3 regions of the Clostridium ljungdahlii DSM 13528 genome follow, and region 2 is predicted to be linked to each of the others. Evidence: riboswitches for the same ligand, from Rfam matches in the RefSeq annotation. Region 2 holds a riboswitch; each other region holds the start of a gene.
What was found. A riboswitch is a leader RNA that binds a small molecule or an ion and turns the genes downstream of it on or off. The one in region 2 is predicted to bind cobalamin.
Positions count from the first base shown of each region.

Region 1: it holds a riboswitch for cobalamin, as region 2 does, so the genes downstream of both, CLJU_RS02855 (ABC transporter substrate-binding protein) here and CLJU_RS21330 (Ig-like domain-containing protein) in region 2, are expected to answer to the same signal.
Region 3: it holds a riboswitch for cobalamin, as region 2 does, so the genes downstream of both, CLJU_RS15780 (cobyric acid synthase) here and CLJU_RS21330 (Ig-like domain-containing protein) in region 2, are expected to answer to the same signal.

Region 1 is NC_014328.1:634,394-640,243, reverse strand. Features, by position in the region: gene CLJU_RS02875 (Ig-like domain-containing protein) at 1-466, opposite strand, end outside; gene ytaF (sporulation membrane protein YtaF) at 725-1,348, shown strand; gene CLJU_RS02865 (heme ABC transporter ATP-binding protein) at 1,337-2,167, opposite strand; gene CLJU_RS02860 (FecCD family ABC transporter permease) at 2,167-3,216, opposite strand; gene CLJU_RS02855 (ABC transporter substrate-binding protein) at 3,242-4,192, opposite strand; cobalamin riboswitch at 4,297-4,475, opposite strand; gene CLJU_RS02850 (YARHG domain-containing protein) at 4,569-5,351, opposite strand; gene CLJU_RS02845 (GAP1-N2 domain-containing protein) at 5,365-5,850, opposite strand, start outside.
Region 2 is NC_014328.1:2,456,130-2,461,979, forward strand. Features, by position in the region: gene CLJU_RS21330 (Ig-like domain-containing protein) at 1-2,364, opposite strand, end outside; cobalamin riboswitch at 2,651-2,836, opposite strand; gene CLJU_RS11030 (hypothetical protein) at 3,014-3,340, opposite strand; gene CLJU_RS11035 (hypothetical protein) at 3,405-3,710, opposite strand; gene CLJU_RS21335 (Ig-like domain-containing protein) at 3,865-5,850, opposite strand, start outside.
Region 3 is NC_014328.1:3,499,737-3,505,586, reverse strand. Features, by position in the region: gene CLJU_RS15790 (energy-coupling factor transporter transmembrane component T) at 1-799, shown strand, start outside; gene CLJU_RS15785 (energy-coupling factor ABC transporter ATP-binding protein) at 796-1,521, shown strand; cobalamin riboswitch at 1,633-1,805, shown strand; gene CLJU_RS15780 (cobyric acid synthase) at 1,982-3,499, shown strand; gene cbiB (adenosylcobinamide-phosphate synthase CbiB) at 3,550-4,503, shown strand; gene CLJU_RS15770 (pyridoxal phosphate-dependent aminotransferase) at 4,536-5,774, shown strand; gene CLJU_RS15765 (NAD(P)-dependent oxidoreductase) at 5,796-5,850, shown strand, end outside.

The DNA.
Region 1 (5,850 bases), 1.8 Mb from region 2:
TTTCAGGATCATAAGCTGAAACTGTAGATACAGTCATATAGCTATCGTAATTACTTAAAGATATATTTATCGGCACTTCTGCATTAGTTTTTTTGTTTATAATTTTTACATTTTCTTTAGCTGAAGACAAATCTATAGGTTGGTTAAAGTGAATTATCCAGCTTTTATCCACAGGAACGTTGTCCACATTATCTGCATTTGCTGGCAAGAGATTACCACTGCTTTCACTTACTGAAGAACTAGAATTACTTTCCGATATGTATTTAGATTCCTCTTGTGATGCTAAAATTTTGGATGTGTCTTGTAATGTTTGGGACTTTGAATTGTCTTGAGTTGATACTACTTGAGTCTGGGGTTTGGTTGTATTAGTAGAAACATCACTCGCTAATACAATATTACACGGATTTAGCTGATACATTACAACAATTGATGCAAACATTAAAAGATTCTTTAAATTTTTAATCAATTTTTTCTCTCCCTTCATATAAGCTAAAAAATATTTTCTATTTTTTGCAAATTTCTATTGACTTTTAATATACCAGTATATTACCATATTATCTCCCCAAAATCAACAATAGGTGGGCGATGTACATTATTCCATCTGTTCCATATTATCTTTACAAATACATAATTAGATACATCTTCAAAGCAAAAGTAAATAGTGGTAGCATTGTATCTTATTATGAATATACTATAGAAGTAACCATACTATAGGAGGAACATAATGCACTTATTGCCTTCATTTTTATTTGCCTTATCCGCAAATATAGACAGTTTCACTGTAGGAATATCCTATGGTATTAAAAAAATGAAAATTAGTCCATTAAGTACTATTCTAATAGCTTTAATTGCTACTGCAGGAACATTTCTATCTATGGTTCTAGGTAAATTTCTAATTAAGTTTATGTCTGAAAATATAGCCAATATCATTGGAAGCGGTTTTTTGATATTAATGGGCATATGGTTTATAATTGACGCTGTTATAAAAAATCACTGTAATGAAAATAAAAAACTGTGTAATGCTGAAAATAATCTTTTACCCTATAAAAATCTTTTGGACAATCCAGAAATAGCCGACGCTGATAATTCAGGCTATATAGATGTTAAAGAATCTATATTTCTAGCCTTCGCTCTCACAATAAATAATGTTGGAGTAGGTATAGGCGCAAGTATAACTGGTATCAATATATTACTTGCCACTATATTTACCTTCATTCTCAGTACAACAGGCCTAGTTGCAGGATGTGTTATAGGCAGCAGCTGTTTGTCTAAATTTTTCGGTAAATATGCTCCTTTTGTATCTGGCATTAGTATTATAATTTTAGGTATCTATGAACTAATCATCTAAATTTCCGTTTTTCATATTGGGGCAGTCCCTTTCCTGTCCTATAGGTATTATATATGGCTTGCCGGTAACTGGATTTTTTATTATGCATACATTTATTTTATACACCTTTTTTATGTTTTTTTCTGTGAGTACTTCCCGAGGAGTTCCCTGCATTACAACTCTTCCACTATTTACAAGTATCACATGGTCACTGTACTGTGCTGCAAAATTTAAATCGTGAAGTACCATTATAACTGTTATCTTTTTGCTAAGTGATTTAACATTATCCAAAATTTCAATCTGATGGTATATGTCAAGATTAGATATGGGTTCATCCAGTAGTATTATATCCGTATCTTGGGTAAGTGCCCGTGCTATAAGAACTCTTTGTTTTTCACCACCGCTTAACTGATTTATAAATTTGTCACGGAATCTCCAGGTATTAGTAACCTCCATAGCCTGTTTAGCAATATTATAATCACTTTCTGATTCACTTTGAAGTTTCGAAAAATAAGGCGCCCTTCCCATCAAAACTATATCCTGTACGGAAAAATCCATATCCAAGTTGCTATTTTGGGGAACTACCGCAAGTTTTCTTGCCAGTGCCTTACTTTTTAAATCCAGTATATCCTTATCTTTTATAAAAACTGTGCTCTTATAAGGCTTCAAGGTTTTAGCAATATTTTTTAGTAAAGTAGTTTTACCAGAACCATTAGGCCCTATAATCGAATAAAATTTATTTTTTTTAAAATCTATGTTTATATCATGAAGTATATTAACTTCATCAAAACTGTAATTTAAATTTTTAACTTCAATTGCACACAAATTTGAATTATTCATTATATCACTCTCTTTTTAGATTTTATTAAAAGATAAATAAAGTATGGAGATCCAAATAAAGCAGTTACAGCACCCACAGGTATTTCAGAAGGAGCAGCTACAGTTCTTGCCACTGTATCGCAAATAATCATAAACACAGCTCCAATTATCAATGAGAAAGGCAATAGCACCCTATGGTCAGGTCCAAATACCATACGTACTGCATGGGGAATTATTAGTCCTACAAACCCTATTACACCACTTATAGACACACAAGCTGCAACAATTATCGAGGAAACAGCAAGTACTATTTTTTTTACATTTTCAACTTCTATGCCTAAACTTTTAGCAGTATCATCCCCTGTAAGCATTATATTTAGATCTCTTGAAAATAAAAGTATTATAATTACACCCAAGAATATGAAAGGCATCAGCATCAATATTTGATTATAGGTTGCTGCAGAAACACTTCCCATTGTCCAAAAAACAATTTTTTCAACCTGCTGCCTGTTGAATACCATTATTATAGATATTATTGAAGATAGAAGAAAGCTCACAGAAACACCTGCCAGAAGCAGTGTAGTTGGTGGTATCTTGTTTTTTACCCTGGCTATGTTATAAACCAAAACAGTAGTTGCAATAGATCCTACAAAAGCCATCATAGTAATAGCTGTAGATCCTAAAAGCAAAGTATCCAGCTGCAACATAAATCCAATTGCAGCTCCAAGAGCAGCTCCTGAAGATACTCCAAGTACGTAAGGATCTGCCATTGGATTTTTAAATATTGCCTGAAAGGATGCACCTACTACTGATAATCCCATTCCAACTAATGCTGAAGTTATTATCCTTGGTAAACGTATCTGTAATATTATGAGCATGTGATTTTGTGACATACTTGCTGTAGAAACTAAACCTCCCACAATAGGTATTTTACTTAGTATCACATATAGTGTTTCCTTGAAGGATATATCTGCAGAACCCAGCATAGCTGATATTACTGCCGAAAAAAATAATATTACTATGCAAATGCAAAAAAACAACTTAAAATGTTTTTTTCGGGAAAATTTCATAAGCATATTCCTCTCTTATATATACTTAAAATGCTTCAGGATGAATTATCTTTGCCAGAGCTTCTAACCCATCTGCAAGTCTAGGTCCCTGTCTGCTTATAATATCTTCATCAATTTCGAAAAGTTTATTTTTCTTTACAGCATCCAAATCTTTATAACCCTTTGTAGACTTAATGCCATTTTTGCTATTAAATTTATTGGAACATATAAGTATATCAGGATTTTTTTCAACAAGTTTTTCGAGACTGTAATTCCAACCTGTAACATCAGAAGCAGCATTTTTGCCTCCTGCCATTTCAATCATCTTGCCTACAAAAGTGTCTTTTCCCGCAGTAAAATCGCCGCTTGTACCATAGCTTACTACATAATATACTGTAGGGGTGCTCTTTCCTCTTACCTTTTCCTGTACAACTTTAACTTTTTCTTTCATATTTGAAACTATACTATATGCCTTTTTATTAGCATTCACTATTTTTCCTATATTTTCTATATTATTATAAGTATTTTCAAAGCTTTCATTTTTTGAAATAGTTAAAACCTTTATATTAAGCTGCTGCAGCTTTTTTAAAATGTCCGGTTTAGTTAAATTAGACGCTATTACAACATCAGGTTTAAGTTCAACAATTTTTTCAACACTTGGGTCAGTTATAGTACCCACAGCTGGTATTTTAGAAGCTTGTGTAGGATACGTGCAAAAATCAGTTCTACCTACCAAAATATTTTGTTTGTTTAATGCATAAATTGTTTCTGTAACATTAGGTGATAAGGATACCACCTTTTTAGGCTCACTTTGAATTGTAATTTCCGTATTAGTTGAATCTTTTAATTTTAAAGGATAAGCGGTATTTTTAGTAGATTCACTTTTGCTGCTGCTGTCTGTAGTAGAATTGCTTGTATTAGATGCTCCACATCCCGCCAAAAATACCGTAATCGTAATCATAATTAGTAAAACAAATTTTTTGCTACTCTTAAACATCAATACTTCCCCCATTCATATAATAATGTAAATAAAAAAACCATTATCATACAGACAATAGTTTTCAAGTAAATTAAAATTTACTTCAAAGCCTATCCGCGTAAGCTATCCGTAAATTTTAGGCAGGTCTCCTGGCTCTGATTCATTGTATATTTATACCTTCCCTGTTTCCAAGTGGCAATTCCATAAATATACTCCTCATTACAGTGGCGGGACCGCATAAGCTCTTCACTTATTTCCCTTTTAAACTTAAAAATCAAGTACCTAAAATTCAATATTAAATTATAGAATAAGTATATCATTTCTCCTATTTTATATCAAATTCTACTTTTTATACCCTATGCATTTTCAAAGAAATAGCAGCCAATGTGCTAGCCTATTTTTTATAATAATCTGCATCATATCCAGGTGATACATATTTTCCACGGCCTTCTGCTATCAATATCACCTTTACATTATGTCTCTCAAGCGCGGAAAGTTCCTTGCCATCATTAGTATAATTGGGATTAGGCTTATACCAGGACTTACTTGCAAAATAACTCTTATATGGTTCTGTAGGAAATGTGTAGCCATGCCTTGCAAATATTTCATTTCTAGCAAGTGCCAGCTGCTTTTTACTCATACCTTTCAGGTCATTACTAGTAAGTGCCCTTGTATTGCTGTAAGGTATCACGTATTCTCCTGAATTATTATCTGAATCATTTTCATCATTGTTATTCAAATCAGAAGAAACGTTTTGCTTGGATTCCACATTTGAAACATTTTTGCCGGGACCTTTATTTATAAGTGAGGATATCATCTTAAAGGCAACAACAAATACAATTATAGTTAAAATAGTTATACCTATCATTTTGAAATTAAATGGCCGCTTATCTTTAAGTTGAGTGTCATCTATCTCTCTGGTAAATTCATCTTTATCTTTTCTATCTGTCTTTTTTGTTTCATGAGATGAACTAAAATCAAAAGTATCGCTGTTCTTTAAGCTATCCTCATGCTTTTTATCTTCTTTTTTATAGTCATTATTTTCTTTTCCATAATACTTTGTATCATCATTTTTATCCTCTTCTCTTTCACGTTCCTTTTCCTGTTTTGCACCGCAGTATACACAAAACTTATCATTTTCATCCAGCTCTGTACCACATTCTCTACATTTAGGCATCTACTTGTCACCTCTAATCTTTATTTAAAAATAACTTCTTTAAAAAATACACTAGATTATGTTTATGTTCAACTTGTTCATTTTCCTCCATACACATAGTACTTTCTTTAACTTCTTCATTTTTAGAAGATGGGCATAAAATATTATCATACATATCAATGGTAAATTTTTCTCTAGAGCAAACATTATCTGCCTGAATAAAGAATTCATTTAAAGCCTGCTCATTTTCTATATTATTCATAACAAAGTCTATAAAAATATGATGTCTTTCATCAATTCCTTCAAGATAGAAATTATTATCTGCTATATCAAAAACATATCCTGCTTTTACATCTTGAGTAAGCCTTTTTATGCTTCCTTCAAGTAGAAATTCAATATTTATAGACTCCTTTATTTCAGGCTGCTTCACATAAGTTGTGAAACCAACCTTTCTCCTTACTGCAAAAGGAAGTGCCCTATACAGGTATTTTAGTATTCCTTTTATAACTTTATCCATATT
Region 2 (5,850 bases):
CACTGTGGAATTCTTCACATCTGTACAATCAAATATTGAGTTTCTTCCTTCATATGCCCTTACAAGAGAATCTAACCCTCTGCACATTTGTGTTGGCTCATAAGATGATTTATCAAAAGTTGTAGTACCATCTTTAATATTGTAAAACTCTAATGCACCGTCCAAAATACTATTGCCATTTTTTATATATTTACTGTCAAATATATTACTTTTCGTCATTCCAAGAGTCATATACACCTGGGCATTGGTCCATGGATTATTGTAATCACCTGACATACCTCCCCAAAATGATCCCTTGTAAGTTTGTGCATTTGAAAATTGAGCAAATACTTGATCCATAGCTTTCGTTACATCACTATATCCTTCTTTTCCATAATAACTTGCTATTGGTTGAAAAGTCATAAGCCACATATCAGGAACAGCATTAGAAAGTACCTCAGAACCATCTGCACCTTTATTGCCTAACGCACTTTTTGCCCATTCATGAATTAATGCTTCTTTATCAATTCTATTACCACTGCTTGGTATAGCATAATTATAGGAATTTAATCCAAGCAGAGCATATTGACTAGAAAAAGTTTGGTTCGATGTTGAAAGATAATCCTGGTTTGAAATAATATCTATTAAATCATAAGCTTCTATATCTCTTGGATCATACCCTATGGCAGTAATAGCTAAAACCAGCTTATCCCATTCTGTCATCTTTACATCTCTAGGGGTCACTCCTGCTTCCTTCATTTTCTTTAAACCATCCTGCACACTTTTAAACCAGTCATCATAAAATCCTGCTCTTACACCACTATATCCAGAACGAGCAGAAGAAAATACTTCCCATACATAATCATTCAATTCAACAGAGCCCTCTGTGGCACCATCTTTTCCATCAGTACTTGTTTTATCTCCACTCCAGGTAAATTCTGGTACAGCACTCTGTCCAACTCCTAGCTTACTATAAAGTATATCTTCTGCTTTTTTTGCATTTTCTACCTGCTCCTTTTGTTTATCTTCAGAAACTGTTGTAACTCCATTACCATTAAAATTTGGAGTATTAAATGTAACATTGCCTATTTTAAATTTATATTTCTTATTGTCATCATAGGTAATCTGAAGATGATTTTTTAATACATCTGAAGTTAAATCCACTGTATTTCCATTAACAGGGACATAATTCATTGTTACATTATTTCCTGTAAAACCCGGAAAGTTTATTTTCCCATCTAAAGTTACTTTCACATTATCTGAAGCAATACTGTCTTGATCTGAACAGGTAAGAGAAGTTGTATAATCTGCTGTTAAATCTGCTGTCCCATCTGAATTTACAGTTTTATCCTTTATATTGATATTTACATCTACAGGCATATCTGTAGCAATTGTTATTGGTTCTGGAGGCGTCTGATTCGGCTTCAAGTATGGATAACCATCATTTGTATCTGATTTTATATCCCATACCTTATCAAAATCCCATCCAGCATATGTAGCCTGCTGTTTCATTTCATCTGTAGATTTTGCATTACCACCGTAAGTATCTTTTGTAGCTTTAACAATATCTTTATCATAATAACTGCTTGGAAAGTATGCTTGTTTTTTATTTGCAATTCCTCTTACTCCACATGCTGCCATTTTGCCAGCTGCATAACAATTCTTAATTACTTCTTTGTCATTTGGAGACATTACTGAATAGGCTATTCCAGCTACAAATTGTAATTGGTTTGCATCTGTTTGACCTTCAATTTCAAGTCTACTGTAACAGTTTTCCACAATACAATTATCACAAGTCTCATTCTTTGTTATGCATGTTACAATTCCTCCAATGTAAAAACCTGATCCATCTGCTGGCATATTGCTACTGGTAGTTACAATTCCATCAACACTACATAGACTTATTACTCCTGTACTTTCATTTGCAATAGACCCATAGTAACGTGTTTCTCCAGGACTATCTGATAACCCATTAGCGTTGGATACATTCATATTCATATGTAAATTAGTTATAATTCCATAACTACCTAATTTACAAACAAGTCCTGTTAATGGATCATTATAGTTTTTAATACTGTGACCTTGTCCATTAAAATAGCCTTGAAAAGTTCCTGTAGTAGGAGTTAATTGTGTATCATTCGTAATTGTTATATCAGAATTTAAAACAACTTTTTTATTTCCATAATCTATTCCCTTATTTAGATCTGTTCTGAATTTATTAATATCACCTACTGAATTAATAACATATTCACCATTTCCATCAGTAGTAAGTGATGGACTTGCTTCTTCCGCCAGTACTGGTAAAGAAGAAAAGGTACTAAACATAAAACAAATTATAGCCAAAATACTTAAAAATTTCCCAAGAGTATTTTTCTTTTTTATCATCTAATTTTATCCTCCATTTTTAGCAATCTGATGCTATTTATTTTTAGACTTTACCCTGCACATCACCTCCTTGAAAGGGTAAAATTACAATATGCTTGCCTACTTTTTATAATGCTTAATATAACAAAAGAGACCCCTTTCGAAGGTCTCCATTTACCAATACAAATTCATATTATTTTACTGCATAAAACAAATAAAAAGAACCACAAGGGTTCTCTCATGTCAATATAACCGTTTACTTTTAATTATAAACAGCTTAAATATAGTAACATCTTTCCCTCCGAAAGAATTAACATCATATCAGGCAGGCTTCCTGGCTCAGATTCATCTTACTTCCCTGTCTTCCCGGATATAAAAATCCAGTGACATAATTAGGGTTTCATCCTCTATACAGTAACGGTGGGCTGCAGTGCTTTTTACACTTTTCCTTTTAACTGTCACGTTTGACAGCACCTAATACTAAATATTAAATTTTTATTATCTTTATATTAAGGTTAGTACATAATTTTTCAAAAGTCAACATTATTTTCATTAATATAAAGATATTTCTGGACGAAAGATGATAATGTCTTAGTATACCGCATTTGATTATGTCCCAAATATAGAACTAAATATGAATTTTCATATTTAATACATATTTTAAAAATAGTTAGCATTCTCCATAGTCTTCAGTAAAATATAAAAGTCCCATTTTTCTGACTTTATAATTGCTTATTACATTTCCTGTTGCTTTATCATACAAATCGTAACCAACAATAGTGTAAATCATAGCATTTTCTTTATCAAGAATATTCTTATCCATATTATACTGTCCTTTGTTGACATGTACGGTTACTTTAAATGCTCCCGCTGGATATCCGCTCACAAAAATATATGTTCTAATAGACATCGAAGGGGTTATGTGACTTATAATAAATCCCCCAATAATTATTATAAAAGAAGATAAAATTACAATACCTTTTCTCGAAAGTTTCATTCTTCTCCTCCTTATTACAACTTATAATAAAGTTTATACAGAATATAAAGTTTATTTTCTTCATTTATCCACCGCCCCCAGCATAAATATACCAATAGTCAATCTTTTTTGAATACTTATGTTTCTTAGCAACACTATATGAATCTAAACCAATGCTTGGATTTTTACAAAAATATAAAGTCCCATATTGTTGGTCAGGAATTGGTCTTTTACAAACATCTGTTTCAAATGCTTTAATAAAATACCCTCTAAAAAACAAATCTGTTCTTATAGCTCTTTCAATTGTGGAATGAGTAAAAATATCAACTCCAATATATCCTACCATGATAATAATACATATTAATATTATTTTAATGGATCTACGTTTCAATTTTATCCCTCCTTTCATATTGAAAATTCCTATATCCAATAATAGCATTTTATTTATTTGTAAATAGCTCATTAATTTAATAAAATCAAACAACTCATATCTTTAATTTATGGGTTTTGCCAATATCTCCAGCAAAACCCATCTTAAAAGTTTTTTATTTATTTGACTGGACAGGTATGTCTATAATATCTGAAAGTGGATTCATATTTTCAAGGCTGTCCCATATAAATGCCTTCAATTTATATATTCCCTCTTCTGGAAGTTTCATAATACCTGTTAAAATAGATGAATCTCCATTTTTTATTGTCTGCTTTCCGCATACATAGTTGATGAATTTACCGCCCTCATCATATAGTGCTACTATAAGTGATTCATCCTGGTCTTTACCGGAATTATTTTCTGCCTTTACAGATACTTTTGCATCCTCACCTAATTTAAACGAACTATCCATTGTAAGGTTAGTTATCTGTATTGGTTTTGATGTGTTTGTTACTGTAACTATGCACTGTGCCTTTGCATCTTTATTATCTTCAGACACTGCCGTTATTACTGCTGTTCCTGACTTTACTGCTGTTACCTTCCCGTTCTCATCTACTGATGCTATAGTTTTATCACTGCTTGACCAGTCTACCTTTTTATTCGCTGCATTATCCGGTGCTACAGCTGCTGTAAGCTGCAGTGCATCTCCTTCTGTCACACTTGCACTCGTCTTGTCTAATGTCACTCCCGTTACATTTACCGTTTGTGATGGTGATACCTTTTTCTCTGCTGCAGTTAACTTGTCCACTGTTTCCTGCTTCATGGATGATTTTTGTGCATCACTTAAGGCATCATACAATTTCTCTACTGCATCAACCTTGTCTTTATCGGCTGAAGTAAGCTTATCTACATCCAGTGCTGCTATGTCGTTATTTACAGGCACTGTAGAATTCTTCACATCTGTACAGTCAAATATTGAGTTTCTACCTTCATAATCCCTTACAAGAGAATCTATGCCCCTGCATATCTGCACTGGATCATATTTTAAATTGTCATATTGGGTAGTTTTATTTTTGCCATCAAATCCTTCAAGTATAGCATTAAATATGGTATTGCCATCTTTTATAAATTTCTTGTCAAAAACATTGGCATGTGCCATTCCAAGTGTCATATATACCTGGGCATTGGTCCACGGGTTATTTAAATCAATATCGCCATCACTTGTATGACCACCCCAGAAAGAACCAGTATAAGCCTGAGAATTTGAAAATTGATCAAATACATGATCCATGGCCTGTTTTACATCGTAATACTTGTCTCCTTCTTTTGCATTTGCATTATAATACGCTGCAATTTCTTGTAACATCATAGTCCACATATCAGGTGAAGCATTTGCTGCTACTTGAGACCCATCAGCACCTGTTTCTTTGTAAACATTCTTAGCACCATCATGTGTACTCTCTTCCATATAATTTCTGTCAATATGATTTCCATCATTTAGCACATGATCAATATAATTATAAGAAGTTAATGCATAATCTGCATATGTTCCTGCAAACATCTGAACTGATGAATTTAAATAATTTTTATTTGAAATTATATCTATTAAATTATAAGCTTTTATATCCCTGGGGTCATATCCTATAGATGTAATTGCCAGAACCAGTTTTTCCCATTCTGTCATTTTTACATCTTGATCTCCAATTTTTGCATTTTTCATCCTCTGGAGTTCATCCTGTATGCCCTTAAACCAATCGTCATAGTAACCACTTCTTATACCTGTGTATCCAGATCGGGCTGATGAAAATACATCCCAATCATCATCATTTAGTAAAATAGTACCTTCCTTTCCAGGAGCATCAGCTTTATCTCCCTCCCACTGAAATACAGGCACAGCTTTTTCCTGTCCAACACCAAATTTGCTGTAAATTATATTTTCTACTTCCTTTGCATCTTCAACCTGCTGCTTTTCTTCATCCTGTGTAGGTGCTGCCGCACTATTGTCAAGAAGTTTTGCAGTTGAGGGAAGTACTTTACCAAGTAGAAACTGGTAATCTTCATTTTGATCATAGTTTATCTTAATCTTGCTTGAATCAATTGTTAGGGGTACATTTCCTATAGTTGGTGCATTAAAAAATACACCTCCATCACAAGTAGCACT
Region 3 (5,850 bases), 1.0 Mb from region 2:
TTGGCTTTTAAAAAAGGATGAATACGTTCCCAAAGAAGATAAAGACAAATTTATAGATAAAAGTATATTTTCTATATTACATCTATTATCTCTTATCAAAAGGAACAATAAAGTAAATAATAGCTTTATATATAATTTAAATCCTATGTTAAAACTTTCCTTTACTATTTTAAATATATTATTTTTATCGTTGTCTAAAAATTTTACTTATGTAATGCTTGTAGATGTTTATTTTCTACTAATTTTAAGTTTTTTGGATGTTCAAGATATAAAAAAAATACTGCTTTTAAGCATTTCTATTCCATTTTTTACATTTATAATGCTCATACCTTCCATACTTATGGGGAACATTAGAAATAGTGAAATGCTTTTACTAAAAGTAGCTGGTACTATAATTTCAATAAATGTTTTATCTTATACAACTAAATGGCATGATATAACTAAGGCGCTAAAGATGTTTTTTATACCAGACATATTTATTTTGGTATTTGACATAACTTTAAAATACATTTATATATTAGGTGAATTTTCTTTGGACATGTTTTATGCACTAAAGCTTAGATCTATAGGAAGAAATAGTAAAAAGTATTCTTCTATTTCAAAGATAATTGGCAGTTTATTTTTAAAATCAAAAGAAATGGGAGATGAAATGTATTGTGCTATGGAATGTAGGGGATTTACAGGAGAATATGTGTCTCACAAAAAATTTAAATTTAAGTTTTTTGATCTAATATATTTAATAGTTAATGTACTTATCATAACTATGTATTTTTACATATCTAGGGTGGGATTAAGATGATAAAAATTGAGAATGCTTTTTTTAAATATAAAAATAATGAAGTATTAAAAGATATAAATGTAACTATAGAACAAGGAGAATCCATAGCGCTTATAGGTGCAAATGGAAGTGGTAAATCTACCTTTTTAAAATTATTAAATGGAGTGGTATTTCCCACAAAGGGAAATTACTATTTTGATGATGTGAAAATATGTAAAAATGAATTGGAAAAAGGTAACTTCTCAAAGAAGTTCCATAAAAAAGTAGGATTTGTATTCCAAAACTCCGATGCACAACTTTTTTGCTCTAGTGTATACGAGGAAATTGCTTTTGGACCAAGGCAAATGGGAATGGATGAAGATGAAGTAAATAAAAGGGTAAATGACTGTCTAGAACTTTTAAATGTGAAGGATTTAGAAAACAGGGAGCCTTATAACATAAGTGGGGGAGAAAAAAAGAGAGTGGCTATAGCTGCTGTACTTGCATTAAATCCTGAAGTTTTGGTTTTAGATGAGCCTATGAGTGGAATAGACCCTAAGGGAAAGAAATTCTTAAATGATCTTTTTATCAAATTAAATAAAGCAGGAAAAACTATAATATGTTCAACACATGATTTTGAATATGTTAATGGACTTTTTAAACGAGTTCTTGTATTTTCTGAAGATCACCATATAATAAGGGATGACGCTTACAACAAAGTAATGGAGGATACTGAGTTTTTAGTGAAATATAATATCAAATAGTGTTATTAACTGTAAAACTTTAGAATTCCATGAAATTTTTATTTACTTTATGTAATATATTGGATATTTCAAGTTGACATAAAACTCTAATTATAATAAACTTAGAGTATAAATTAAATAGAAAATTCAGGTGCCTTTATAGGTGAAAAGGGAATACGGTTAAACTCCGTAGCAGCCCCCGCTACTGTATGTGATGATGAACTTTAGTTACCACTCGTAAAAGAGGAAGGTTAAAGTAAATATGAATCATAAGCCAGGAGACCTGCCTGATTGTTATTATATGCTTTCGGAGGGAGAGAAACTTTTAGTGTGGTTAACCTCAGCTTAAGCTGAGGTTTTTATGTTAAAGGCAGTTAGCTTTCTAAAGCTTACTGCCTTTTGGCTTTAATATAGATATGTGTGTATTAATTAAAATTAAACTTTTTATTATATTTAGGAAGTTTTGGGAGGAGTAATTGTTATGGCAAAAATTATGATTCAGGGAACTGGTTCTTCTGTAGGAAAAAGTATAATTGTTTCAGCCCTTTGTAGAATATTTAAACAAGATGGTTATTCAGTATGTCCTTTTAAATCTCAAAATATGTCATTGAACTCATATATAACATTAGATGGCAAAGAGATGGGACGGGCTCAGGTACTTCAGGCTTATGCAGCTGGATTGCAGCCGGAAGCATATATGAACCCTATATTGTTAAAACCAACTTCAGATAAGAAATGCCAAATAATAGTTAACGGAAAAGTGTATGGTAACAGCACTGCTATGCAATATCATAATATGAAGCTGGAATTTAGGGATATGCTTAAAGAACACTTTGAAAAGATGGAGAAGAAATTTGACATAATAGTAATGGAAGGAGCAGGAAGTCCTGCAGAAATAAATTTAAGAGATAGAGACATTGTAAATATGGGTATGGCAGAATCAGTAGATGCACCAGTACTTTTAGCAGGAGACATAGACAAAGGAGGAGTATTTGCATCCATTGCAGGAACAATGCTGCTTTTTACAGAAGAGGAGAAAAAAAGAGTAAAGGGTACTATAATAAATAAATTTAGAGGAGATAAAGATATACTGGAGCCGGGGCTTAAGATGCTTGAGGATATAGTAAAGGTACCTTGTCTTGGTGTCATACCTCATTTTAGATTGGCACTTGAGGATGAAGATGGAGCTGTAGAATTCAATAAAAGAGTTACAGCACCTATTGATATAGCCGTAATAAAGCTGCCTCATATATCTAATTTTACAGATTTAGATGCGCTTAAGAGCGAAGAAGACGTTTCCGTAAGATTTATAACATCTGTAGAAGAGTTTGGAAATCCAGATTTAGTCATTATTCCAGGAAGTAAAAATACTATAGAAGATCTACTTAAAATTAGACAGTGCGGCCTTGAGGATCGAATAAAAGAATATAGTAAAACTGGACTTGTCATAGGACTATGCGGTGGATATCAAATGCTTGGTAAAGTCATAGAAGATCCTTATGGAGTGGAGACAGATGTAGGAAAAGTAGAGGGTATAGGACTTTTAGACATAGAAACTATATTTGAAAAAGAAAAGGTTACAACTAGAGTAAATGCAAAAAGTAAAATTGACTTTCCAATAAAAAAGGATGGCGAATCTTTAACTAATAGAAAATTGGATGTATACGGATATGAAATACATATGGGAATATGCAAATATGGAAAAGATGCAAGACCATTGTTTAATATAACTGATAAAAATGGTGAAAAGGTTGACACAGAAGATGGTGCCATAAATATGTCAGGAAATGTAATTGGATCTTATATACATGGAGTTTTCGATGGAATTGATTTTAGAGAATTTATTGTAAATAAGATAAGAGAAAATAAAGGATTAGGTTATAAAAAATCTAAGACATATGAAAATCTTAGAGAAGGAGAATTGGATAAGTTAGCAAGCATAGTGCGAAAGAATTTAGATATAGATAAGATATACAATATTATGGGAATTAAAAGATAGTAATTAAATTTAGAAAAGAGGGGTTAAATTTGTCCAGTTCTTTTGTATTTATGAATTTAATAGATATTGTGATAGCAGTTGTAATTGATTGGATAATAGGAGATCCCTATTGGTTTCCCCATCCCGTTATATATATAGGAAAGCTTATATCTTATTTAGATAAAAAGGGAAGAAAGCTTTGCAAAAAAGAGGAGAGCTTAAAAGCATTTGGTGGATTAATTGTTTTCCTTGTTGCATTTGTTAGTTTTATTGTGCCTTTTGCAGTACTGCTGCTTTTAAGAAAAAATGTTATTTTATACAATATAGTAAATACATTTATTATTTGGACGACTATTTCTGCTAAATGCCTTGCTGTAGAGGCAAAGAAAGTATACTATGCCCTTAAAAAGGAAGATATTGAAGATGCAAGAACCAAGCTTTCTTATATAGTTGGAAGGGATACATCCTCTTTAAGCAGTCAGGAAATAATAAGGGCAGATGTGGAAACTGTGGCGGAAAATACTTCCGATGGAGTAATAGCACCACTTATATATGCAGCTATTTTTGGAGCACCACTTGCTATGCTCTATAAGGGAATAAATACTATGGATTCCATGCTTGGATATATGAATGAAAAGTATAGATACATAGGATTTTTTCCTGCAAAGGTAGATGACGTATTTAATTTTATACCTTCTAGAATTACAGGGGTACTTATGTGTATATCCGCTTTTGTAGTAAAAGGAAATCCTTTTAAGTCTTTTAAAATAATGATAAGGGACAGGAAAAACCACAAGAGTCCTAATTGTGCTTATCCTGAGGCAGCAGCAGCTGGAGCTATGAGAATACAGCTTGGTGGCACAAATGTTTATTTTGGTCAAGTAGTTTATAAACCTACTATAGGGGATAGACTTATGGAACTAAGTTTTAAACACATAGGACAGTGCATAATAATTATGTATTTTACCGAAATACTTTTTATGATTTTATGTGGAATAGTTATAATTGGATTACCCAGAGCGTAATTTAGAAAATCAATGATATAGGATGTGTTATTATGGAACATGGTGGAGATATATATACAGAGGGACTTTTAAAGGGAAGAAAGCTTTTGGATTTCAGTTCGAATATAAATCCACTAGGAGTACCTTTAAGTTTCAAAGAAAATATAGAAAAAGCATTAAAAGATGTAGAAAAGTATCCTGATGTGGAGTATAGACAACTTAAAAATTCAATAAAAGAGTATATAAATTTTTCATTAAATTACTTTTATCCGATGACTACCTGCTCTAATACTCCCACTTCTTCAAGTGGGAGCAAAGAGCAGCTACGTCCCTGGATAACGATTTCTAAGTATCAGGTGAAGTCAAAAACTCCATCTGATGCCAAGAACTCTGTTTACATTGAAGAAGAAAAAATATCAAGCAGCATGGAAGATACGAACATTGTATTAGGTAATGGAGCTGCAGAGATAATAGATCTTGTAATCAGCTGTTTTAAAAGCATCTGTATTGTAGTACCTTCTTTTATAGAATATGAAAAAAATGCAGCAGAATGGAACTGCCAAATAATACATTCACATTTGAAAGAGAATATGGAGTATGATTATAAAGATATCGGACAAAAAATAACAAAGTCAGAAGCATTAATTATTGGTAATCCAAATAACCCAAATGGCGGTGTAATAGATAAAGATAAGTTTAAAGAAATACTTGATTACTGCGAGGAAAATCATAAAACAATAATTATAGATGAAGCTTTTGTGGAGTTTACAGGAAAAAGAGGATGTTCTTTTTTAAGGGAATCGCAGAAATATAAATGTGTATTTTTAATCAGAGCTCTTACTAAATTTTTTGCACTGCCGGGAATAAGAATGGGATATGGTCTTTGTAAAAATGAAAATTTAATAAAAAGTATAAAATCCAAACAAAATCCATGGAACATAAACTCTTTTGCAGAAACAGCAGCTGAGAGTGTACTTAAAGATAAGAAATACATAGAAGAGTCCATTTGTTGGATAGAAAAAGAAAGAAAATTTATGTTAGATGAGTTAAAAGAGATACCTTTGTTTGAAAAAGTGTATGATAGCTACAGCAATTTTGTATTATGTAAAATGAAATATGAAGATTGTCAGAAGCTATATGGTAGATGTTTAAAAGAAGATGTTCTCATAAGAAGATGCAATAATTTTAAGGAACTTGATAGTAAATTTATAAGATTAGCGGTAAAAGATAGGTGGAGAAATGAAAGAATACTACAGGTGTTAAAAAAAATAAGTAAAGATGTAACTACTTAAGTTTTAAGGGGAGAAGAAGAGATGAAGGTAAACAACTTAGAAAATAATAATATGCTTTTGTCGCTGCTATCTCCTA